One region of the Macrococcus sp. CoH-51_TC_04 genome, then DNA from elsewhere that is predicted to be linked to it. Evidence: riboswitches for the same ligand, from Rfam matches in the RefSeq annotation. Region 1 holds a riboswitch; each other region holds the start of a gene.

Evidence for each region. A riboswitch is a leader RNA that binds a small molecule or an ion and turns the genes downstream of it on or off. The one in region 1 is predicted to bind thiamine pyrophosphate.
Region 2: another riboswitch for thiamine pyrophosphate. It lies ahead of ACZ2V4_RS00835 (ABC transporter substrate-binding protein); the one in region 1 lies ahead of tenA (thiaminase II).
Region 3: another riboswitch for thiamine pyrophosphate. It lies ahead of tenA (thiaminase II); the one in region 1 lies ahead of tenA (thiaminase II).

The regions. Positions count from the first base shown of each region.
Region 1 covers NZ_JBVGOY010000001.1:52,970-56,536, forward strand. Annotated here, with positions in the region: gene ACZ2V4_RS00255 (GntR family transcriptional regulator) at 40-411, shown strand; gene ACZ2V4_RS00260 (DUF1648 domain-containing protein) at 413-1,510, shown strand; TPP riboswitch at 1,561-1,656, shown strand; partial or broken gene tenA (thiaminase II) at 1,648-2,370, shown strand; gene ACZ2V4_RS00270 (PTS sugar transporter subunit IIC) at 2,550-3,560, shown strand.
Region 2 covers NZ_JBVGOY010000001.1:175,704-179,270, reverse strand. Annotated here, with positions in the region: gene ACZ2V4_RS00845 (ABC transporter permease) at 1-37, opposite strand, end outside; gene ACZ2V4_RS00840 (thiamine-binding protein) at 37-324, opposite strand; gene ACZ2V4_RS00835 (ABC transporter substrate-binding protein) at 324-1,325, opposite strand; TPP riboswitch at 1,360-1,458, opposite strand; gene ACZ2V4_RS00830 (2-oxoacid:ferredoxin oxidoreductase subunit beta) at 1,527-2,390, opposite strand; gene ACZ2V4_RS00825 (2-oxoacid:acceptor oxidoreductase subunit alpha) at 2,391-3,567, opposite strand, start outside.
Region 3 covers NZ_JBVGOY010000006.1:108,201-111,767, forward strand. Annotated here, with positions in the region: gene ACZ2V4_RS07380 (transglycosylase family protein) at 1-689, shown strand, start outside; gene ACZ2V4_RS07385 (LysM peptidoglycan-binding domain-containing protein) at 808-1,623, shown strand; TPP riboswitch at 1,707-1,803, shown strand; gene tenA (thiaminase II) at 1,864-2,532, shown strand; gene thiD (bifunctional hydroxymethylpyrimidine kinase/phosphomethylpyrimidine kinase) at 2,532-3,320, shown strand; gene thiM (hydroxyethylthiazole kinase) at 3,320-3,567, shown strand, end outside.

The DNA.
Region 1 (3,567 bases):
TTTTAAATTGTTCTATAATATGTATAACAAAAAGGGGTGTTGACAATATATATTGAATTAAATGAAGGGAGCACGACTCCTGTATATTTGCAGCTTGCGAATGCGATAATTGCGAATATAGCATCAGAAAATGCAGTGCCATATGATGCGTTACCTTCAAGCAGAAGTTTAGCTCGTGGATTACAAATTAACATGCATACTGTGAATAAAGCATACCATTACCTGGAAGATAAGGGGTTGATACTCGTTCAGCCTAAGTCAGGTGCGATCATTCATCCGGATGCATTGAAGGCTGCTACGAAAGCCGAACAGGAAGATTTGCTGGAACGATTAAAGCCGATAATCGATGAAGCGAAATGCAAGCAGGTCGATATATCAGACTTATTAAAAAAATTAGAGGAGCGTGAATAATATGGAAGCCGTTATTACAACTATTATCTTACTTTGTACAGGTCTACTCTTTTTACTGAATGCACGATATATCAGAAGAAATATTCTCTTTAGTGTGTATGTTCCAGACAGTAAGCGTAATGATAGTAAGGTGAGAAATATTGCGCAAACGTATAAACGAAATGTATTCATTATCAGTATATTATTTGCAGTTATTCATTTATTGTTGAGGACGATATTACAATCTGAATTGCAGTTTATCCTGTTTACGATACTTATATTCCTATTGATTATCGCAATGATCTGGATATATAGAAGTGCATTTAATCAGATGAGATCTTTAAAAGAAAAAGAAGACTGGATGGCAGACATTAAAATGTATAAAGCTGTAGATACAAGTTTAATGGATGAAGAAAATTCGACGACTTCATACTTCTATATGATACAATTCGTAATGCTCATGGCAGCGGTAATATATGTTGCAATGAACTATCATACAATACCTGACACAATTGCGACGCACTGGGGGCTTAATGGTGTACCGGATAATTGGAGTGATAAAAATATAATAACTGTATTCTTCCCTTCAGGCATAGCACTCTTTATGATATTTGTGTTATGGGGTTCAAGCAAAGGGTTATCACTTTACCAGTCAAATGTGAGTCCGGCAAACAAAGAAGCTTCGAAAAAGTATGCGACAGATACGAAGCGCAATAACGAGATGTTACTGCACGTCATATCATTTATTATGACAATTTTATTTATCTTCATTCTCGTAAGACCTGTTCTGTTCGGGAAAGAATATATGCCACCTTATATAATGGAAAGTATTATATTTATATCAATTGTCGTGGTGATATTTGGTATTATTCAGCAGATTAGCAATGATAAGAAGTATCGTGCCTCAGCCGCTTTAAATGATAAAGCACCGTATCATAATGAAAAAAATTACATATGGGGACTATTTTATTATAATAAAGAAGATGATAACGTGTGGGTACCAAAATTATCTGAATTTGGGATGACACTCAATATGGCAAGACCAGCTGCATGGTTTATCGCATTTATGATTATTGTGTTTCCTATAATACCGATAGTGATTATGATTATAATGGCTTGAGATAAATATTTAATATGATACGATTATACTGTACTACAAATAAAAATAAAAAATGTCACTAGGGGTGCATTCGTGCTGAGAGGAGTAATCCGACCCTTTGAACCTGTTTGGTTTATACCAGCGTAGGGAAGTGCTTAATGCCTATACCTGCGTATAGGCATTTTTTATTGAGGAGGAATAACATGTTTACTGAGCGCATATTAAAGCGTGTCGAACCGATCTGGGCTTCTTATCTGGAACATCCTTTCGTTAAGGGGCTAGGTGATGGTTCGCTTGAGAAGGAAAAGTTTCAGTTCTGGTTAAAACAAGATTATGTTTATTTAATTGATTAGGCTAAATTAATGGCGATCGGGAGTGCGAAGGCACCTGACCTGCGTGTGATGGGCATATTCTCTAAACTGCTGCATGGTACGTTGTTTATGGAGATGGATTTACATCGCAGCTATGCGAAACAGTTTGGCATTTCTGAAAGTGAATTAGAAGCAACTGAAGCGGCATCAGTGAATACAGCGTATACGAGCTATATGCTGAACCATGCACAGCGTGGTGGTGCCGAACATGTTACGGCGTGTCTGCTTGCGTGCGCATGGAGTTATAACTATATCGGGAATCATTTAGCGGAGCAGGACGGCGCATTAGATGATAATAATCCATATCGTGACTGGATTGAAACATATTCAGGGGAAGCATTTACGGAACTTACGAATGATGCAATTGCACTGATGGATGAGCTTGCTGAAGGTATGCCGGAGCGTGTACTTGCAGATTTAGAGGAGATTATTGTTAAAACAAGCTACTACGAGTATATGTTCTGGGAGATGTGTGAATTTAAAGCACATTGGGACATTCCAGTGAAGTAAGTTGTAATGTTAGAATAGTTAAAGTCAGAAGCTAAGCGAATACTTAGCTTCTGACTTTATTATTTATTTAAAAAGAAAATTTCGAAAAGTGTGAAATGTATACGACAACAATCGATTATTTTTTGTTACTATAATAAGAACACATATATATATTATAAAAACAGGAAGGGATTGTTGATGTGGATATTTTGATTGGAACAGGTTTCTTACTCCTTGTCCTTGTGCTGTTTACGTTATTTACGTATAAAGCACCATCTGGTATGAAGGCGATGGGGGCATTAGCGAATGCCGCGATTGCAACATTTCTTGTCGAGGCGTTTCAGAAATACGTTGGTGGAAATATATTCGGAATAAAGTTTCTAGAAGAATTAGGAGATACAGCCGGAAGTCTCGGTGGTGTAGCAGCAGCTGGTTTAGTTGCTTTATCTATTGGTGTATCTCCCGTTTATGCACTCATTATAGCAGCAAGCTGTGGTGGCCTTGATTTATTACCCGGGTTCGTTGCAGGGTATGTCGTTGGTTATGTTATGAAATATGCTGAAAAATATGTGCCTGAAGGTGTTGATCTAATTGTAGGAATTATTATTATCGCGCCGCTTGCACGTATGCTTGCAATGCTTGTTACACCATTAGTAAATAATACGCTAATTAAAATTGGCGAAGTGATACAGCAATCTACAGATGCGAGTCCGCTGGTTATGGGATTTGTGCTTGGTGGTATTATTACGGTTGTAGGAACTGCACCACTGAGTTCGATGGCTCTAACAGCACTACTTGGTCTGACAGGGTTACCGATGGCGATAGCTGCAATGGTATCATTCAGTTCAGCGTTTATTAATTCAACGATGTTCTATAAATTAAAGTTAGGAGATCGTGCCTCTATCTTAGCTGTTGGCATCGAACCGTTATCACAGGCAGATATTATATCCTTAAATCCTGTACCGATCTATTCTTGTAACTTTATCGGTGGTGCACTTGCGGGTATGGTTATTGCACATTCTGGAATGATTAATGATGCACCTGGAACAGCGAGTCCTCTAGCTGGATTTTTAGTGATGTTCGGCTTTAACGAACCACTTCAGATTATTGGATGGGGTAGCGTTATTGCAGTAATCTGTCTAATTGTTGGGCTAGTAGGAAGCCGTATATTTAAATCTTATCCTCTGCGCAGGAAATCAGAATTTATATAATTGGTTT
Region 2 (3,567 bases), 120 kb from region 1:
GTACTATAAAAAATAGAAAAAACTTAACATATTTCATCATCTATACTTCTGTACAAGCACATCCATCGATACTTCTTCGGCATGATAAAACTTTACTTGTGAAATAATAGATGGACACCCCATTTCACGCATCTCTTTATTCATTAATTCGATTAACTTAAGCAACTCATTCATGTTCCCCTCAATTGATGTTTCAAGCGGATTCACGATGTACTTTAAGTTTGATGCTTCAATCACTTCAATTGCGCGATCAACATATGGAATTACATCTTCACCATTTGGCGTCTTCGGAATAATTTGTATGCTCATTATTGTATCTGCCATTATTTACCCTCCACATATTCATTTGTAAATGCATCTTTAGCAATGAAGTCTTTAGTAATCACTTTGTTATCTTTCATAAACTGTCCAAAATTCTTCCAGATACGTTCTTCCTGATAGCCCCAGTATTTCGCATCATCCTGATATTTAGGTGACAAATATTTTTGTGATGCATATACGAGCTTTTCTTGTTTTTTAAGTTCTGGAACAGACTTCATCAAAATATCTGCACTCTCTTTGTCATGTTTAATTGAATACTCATAACCTTCTTTAAGTGCGGTCATAAATTTCTTAGCTGTCTCACCATTTGATTTTAAATACTTTTCATTTGCAATAACGACAGGTGTGTAATAATCCAGATTTTTATCGTAATCAATTAAATACTGCATATTTACATCGATATTACGTGTTTCTGCTTCGATTCCAGTCCATCCATAATAAACCCATGCGAAATCGATATTCTTCTTAGATGCAGTAAAGAAATCAGTATTTCCCATATTGATAATTTTAGTGTCTTTCACTGATGCTCCGTCTTTTTTCATAACTGCATCAATCATTGGCTGTTCAATCGGTGCACCCCATCCACCGTATGTTTTCCCTGCATAATCTTTCGGTGATTTAATATTCTTATCTTTCAAGCTCATAAATCCACTCGTATTATGCTGGATAATTGCTCCAATCGATTTCACTGGAATGCCTTCAGAACGTGATTGCGTCACTGTTTCCTGTGCACTAATTCCGAACTGAACATCTTTTTTGTTTGCTGCGATAAGCTGATCGGCATTCACTTCACCAGGTGTCTTAATTTCAACATCTAAACCCTGTTTGTCAAAGTAACCTTTCTCTTGTGCTACATATAGTCCTGTATGATTTGTATTCGGCGTCCAGTCCAGCATAATCGTCACTTTTTCTTTCTTATCTTCCTTACCTTTATCGGCTGACTGATCTCCACAGCCTGCTAGTAAAATGACACAACTCGCACTTAACAATAACTTTTTATTCATATTAGCCTCCAAAAAAACACAACCTGATTGCAGGTTGTGTCAGTTGACACTTCCCTACGCTGGTATAATCCAGATCAGGTATATAAGGGTTTAGGACGAATCCAATCTCAGAATAACTCCCCTAGTGTTTAAAAATTTATATTATTTTGTACTGTTTTAGTATAACAGCTTTATTATAAATAAGGTACAGATACTTAGTTTTTATTTGAACTGAGCCATTAAAGCATCAAATTCCTCTTGTTTAATATTTAGATCTGCTTTTGTTAAGTTCTCACTGTAGCCATCAATTTGTGATTCGTACGTCGGTGCATCGGTATCCTGATACACGATACCTGTAACAAGCCCATCTTGTTCGTGTACTGTATTGATCGCCAGCTGTTTATTGGTATGATCATAATCTTCAATATCAGCAAGTTTCGTCAAATTTTCTTTAAACCAGTCATACGTATTTACTTTGTTGTATGTGACACACGGAGAAAATACATTGACGAATGAGAATCCTTTATGATTAACTGCCGCTTCAATAATTGATGTTAAATCTTTTATATCACTAGAAAAGCTTTGTGCGACAAAAGTTGCGCCACTTGCAAGTGCAAGTTCAAGCGGAGAAAGATGCTTCTCAATCGAGCCTTTTGGCGTTGTCTTAGTGACAAATCCATGTGCTGAACTTGGTGATGTCTGTCCTTTAGTCAGTCCATAAATTTGATTATCCATTACAATATACGTGATATCAATATTTCTACGTAGCGCATGAATCGTATGCCCCATACCAATCGCAAAACCATCACCATCTCCACCGGAAGCGATAACTGTAAGCTCCTGGTTTGCCATCTTCACACCTTGTGCCATCGGTAATGCTCGACCATGGATCGAATGCACACCATATGAATTTACGTATCCAGACAGACGTCCAGAACAGCCGATACCTGTTATTAACGCGAGCTGTTCTGGTTCTAAGCCGATGTTCGCACATGCTTTTTGTATCGCCGCTTGTACTGAGAAGTCCCCACAGCCAGGACACCAGTTCGGTTTCACATTATTTCTGAAATCTTTAAATGTTGCCATCTATATTAACTCCTTTAATGTTGCGTTGATTTTCTCTTCAATTTCGTGAGGTAAGTAAGGTGTACCATCATACTTACTCATCTGAATCATCTTACCTTGATGATTCGTATTCATCTTGATAATCTGTCCAAGTTGTCCGTTAAAGTTATGTTCAACAACAATCACTTTCTTCACTTTATCTATCGCTTGCTGAACCTCTTCTGTCGGAAACGGATGAAGTTGTTTCATATGCAGATGGTTTACCTTTCCTTCTACACGATGGATTGCTTCATCAATCGCTCCATACGTTGAAATATAACCAATCACTAACACATCTGCATCTTCATGATACGTATTGTATACAACAGGTTCAGTAATCTTCAGCTGTTCTAATTTACGCATACGTTTTTCCATCTGCTTTGCACGGTTTACGGGAGATTCGCTCGGCTTTCCTTCTTCGTTATGTTCAACACCTGTAACGTGATGGATACCGTTTTTCACACCAGGAATCGTACGTGGTGAAATGCCATTATCTGTTACCGCATAGCGTTTGAAGTATGCTTTATCCTCCGTTGGTTCAACTTCAGTAACAAGTGAACCACGATCAATATTAATCTTATTATAATCAAGTACAGGAACAGTCTGTTTCCCTAAAGAAAGCTGTAAATCACTTAAAATAATAACCGGACATTGATATACTTCCGCTAGATTAAATGCCTCGTTCGTTAAGTAGAAGGCATCTTCAGCAGTTGTTGGTGCAAGGACAATCTTTGGAATCTCGCCATGCGTTCCGTAGATCATCTGCATTAAGTCTGACTGCTCCTGTTTCGTTGGCAATCCTGTAGATGGACCTCCGCGCATCGTATTTACGATGACTAACGGCTGTTCAGTCATACCACTCAGTCCAATCGCTTCCATCATTAACGATAGTCCTGGACCACTTGATGCAGTAAATGCACGTACGCCCGCATAGTTTACGCCTATTGCCATAACTGCTGCAGCTATCTCATCTTCTGTCTGAATTACAGTCCCACCAAAGCGTGGTAATTTATCAATCATATATTCCATAATTTCACTCGCTGGTGTAATTGGGTATGCAGCCATAAAACGTGCTCCACCTGCTAATGCGCCAAGTGAAATTGCTTCATTACCAATCATAAATAAATGTCCTTCTTCGGTTGAAGGTTCTAATTTATAA
Region 3 (3,567 bases), on a different contig from region 1:
AATTAGAAGTGTTAGTTAAAGGTAAATATGAAGTCCAAAAAGGAGACACTTTAGAGAAGATCGCTAAAAAGTTTGATACTAAAGTTGCAGATTTAAAGAGATGGAACAATATTGAAACAAATAAAAATCTTAAAGTAGGTAAACTGATTGTTGTTGATAAAGAGGAAAAAAGACAAATCGTTACGCAAACAGCTGCTCAGCAAGCACCAGTAACTGTACAACAACCAGTGGCGTATCAAGCACCGGTCGTCAAAGCCCCAGAGCAAACAGCTAAACCGGCAGCACAACAACCAGTAGAGCAACCAGTCCAACAAGTAGCACAAGAGCAAGTAGCGCAACCAGTGGCACAAAAGCCAGTAGAGCAAGCACCGGTCCAACAAGTAGCACAAAAGCCAGTAGAGCAAGCACCGGTCCAACAAGCAGCACAAAAGCCAGTACAGCAAGCAGCTCCTGCTGGAAATTCATCAATGGATGCACATTTACGCGTTATCGCACAACGTGAATCAGGTGGCAACCCTAATGCTGTTAATGCATCTGGATACTACGGATTATTCCAATTTTCACCATCAACATGGGCATCTGTAGGTGGAACAGGAAATCCTGCAAATGCTTCAGTTGAAGAACAATGGAAACGTGCAAGAATATTATATCAAACTGCTGGAGCTTCTCAGTGGTCAACGGCGTATTAATTAGTCAGAAATTTAACATAACACTTAATCTTTTATATTGTTGTAACCTATGAAATATGAAATTTTAATGTAGTTAACGTATTAAAATTGTAGATAATCTTTAGGAGGACTTTTCCAGATGAAAAAACTTTTAGCGGTAACGACAGTATTTGCAGTAGGTGGAACATTTGCAGCGACTCAAGCGGATGCAGCACAATATAGAGTAAAAAGTGGGGATTCTTTATGGAAAATCTCTCAAATCTATGGGACGTCAGTTCAAGCATTAAAGCATGAGAATGGATTGAGATCTAACTTAATTCATGTGAATCAAGTATTAAATATTAATGAGAATACAACAAAACGAAATACTTATAAATCAACATATAAATCTGCATACACAGCACCTGTAACTACAGGTTCATATTACCGCATCGTTCCTGGAGATACTTTGGGCAAGGTTGCATCACGTTACGGTGTATCTGTTGCGCAGCTTAAAGCATGGAATGGTTTGCATTCAGATTTAATTATTGCTGGACGTACATTGAAGGTTAATGGACCGGCTGTAGCAGCTGCACCCGTTACAAGAACAGCATATCAAGCACCAGTTAAACGTGCTGTTGCTAAGTCAGCATACCAAGCACCAGTAAGACAGACTGTTTATAAGGCATCGACGACAAAGCGTGTGACTACGACAAGGACACAAGCACCGGCTGTTCGTGTGAACAACGGATTAAACTGGGCAGCATTAGCAAGATGTGAATCTGGTGGCAATCCATCAATTAATACAGGAAATGGATACTATGGAATGTATCAGTTCAATTTACAGACATGGCGTGGTGTCGGTGGAAGTGGTTATCCACACCAAGCTTCTGCAGCAGAGCAAACGAAACGTGCTCAAATTTTATACAATATGCGCGGTGCGCAGCCGTGGCCAGTATGTGGGGCACGTTTATAGTAACGATATTAGAACTTTAAGGTGTATTCACTTTGAAGTTCTTTTTTTGCATTAATCCATTAACTTCGTTACACTAATATTAATATACACACTAGGGGTGCCTTGCGCTGAGACGGCTTTTGCCGAACCCTTCACCTGATCCGGATAATGCCGGCGTAGGAATGTTGTGCTAAGTACCCGTTATGTGTATTTAACCTATTTCCTATTAGGAGATAGGTTTTTATTTTTAGGAGGGATAACGTGTTTACGAGACAGTTGAAAAAAGAAGTAGAACCGATTATTGAATCGATTTATAATGATCCATTTATTCAAGGTATTATTCATGGGAATCTAAAGAAAGAAGCAGTAAAACATTACTTAAAGGCAGATAGTTTATATTTAAACGAGTTTGCAAAGATATATAGCCTACTTATTCCGAAACTAAATGATAGAGAAGGAATTCAGTTCTTACTCGGCCAAATCGATTTTGTTATGAATGGTGAAGTGGATGCTCACTATACATTAGCAGACTATGCAAGTGTTGATTATAAGACAGTGATTGAAGAAGGAGAATGGTATCCATCAAGTGATCATTATATTAAGCATATGTATTACAATGCCTACCGCTATAGTGATGCGAGCTTTACAATATGTGCGATGGCACCTTGTCCATATGTCTATCAGCAGCTGGCACTAAAGATTGCTGAACGTAATGACCTGGAAGGTAATCCGCTAAAACCTTGGGTCGACTTTTATTGTACAAATATGCATGAGCTTATCGGTCATTTAGATCGCTGGGTAGATGAGTTCAGTGAAACAGCTTCTGATGAAGAACTAAATATATTAAGAAAGAACTTTGTTGAAAGCTGTATTCATGAGAAGCGCTTCTTTAATATGTCCTATAACATTGAAACATGGGAGGGTTATTGATGAAAACAGCATTATCGATTGCCGGAACCGATCCTACAGGAGGTGCCGGAACGACAGTAGACTTGAAAGTCTTTCAGTCACGCGGCGTATACGGGATGAGTGTAATAACAAGTATTGTTGCACAAAATACATTAGGTGTGCAGGATGTCTTTAATCAGCCTGTGGATGTTATACAGAAGCAACTTGAAAGTGTATATTCAGACATTGTTCCGGATGCAGTAAAAACAGGAATGTTAGCAACAAGCGCAGTGATGGACGTGGTGAGACCGTATATAGAACGTTATAACGTCCCATATGTCATCGATCCAGTGATGGTGGCTAAAAGTGGAGATTTGTTGCTCGATGAGAACGGACAGAACGCCGTACGCACGAAGTTACTGGATATTGCGACGGTGGTGACACCAAATATCCCTGAGCTAGAGAAAATTGTTGGAATGAAGGTGGAAACGGAAGAAGATATCTTACGTGCAGGAAAAATATTTATCGATGAAATTGGTTCTCGAAGCGTGCTTATCAAAGGTGGACACTTAAAGGGAGATGCGACTGACTATCTCTTCACAAAGACGGGATTAATTACTTTGCCTGGAGAACGTTATAATACGAAGCACACACATGGCACGGGCTGTACTTATTCAGCTGTTATCACAGCAGAACTTGCCAAAGGGAAGAGTATAGAAGATGCTGTGCGATTAGCGAAGCGCTATATGGATATGGCCATTAAGTACACTCCTGGAATTGGTCATGGCCAGGGCCCAGTAAATCACTTTAAGTTTCAGGAGGTTGAATAATGACAAAACTCACTCAACTTCGTAAAGACAACCCGTTGATCATCTGTATTACGAATGATGTCGTCAAAAACTTTACAGCGAACGGCCTGCTCGCACTTGGTGCAAGCCCTGCGATGGCGACAGAACGTCAAGAAATGGATGAGTTTTTAGCGTATGCTGGTGCGTTACTAATCAATATAGGATCAATTGAAGAAGGGGATAAGGAAAACATGTTACAAGCGGCTGCATTTGCAAATAAACATCATGT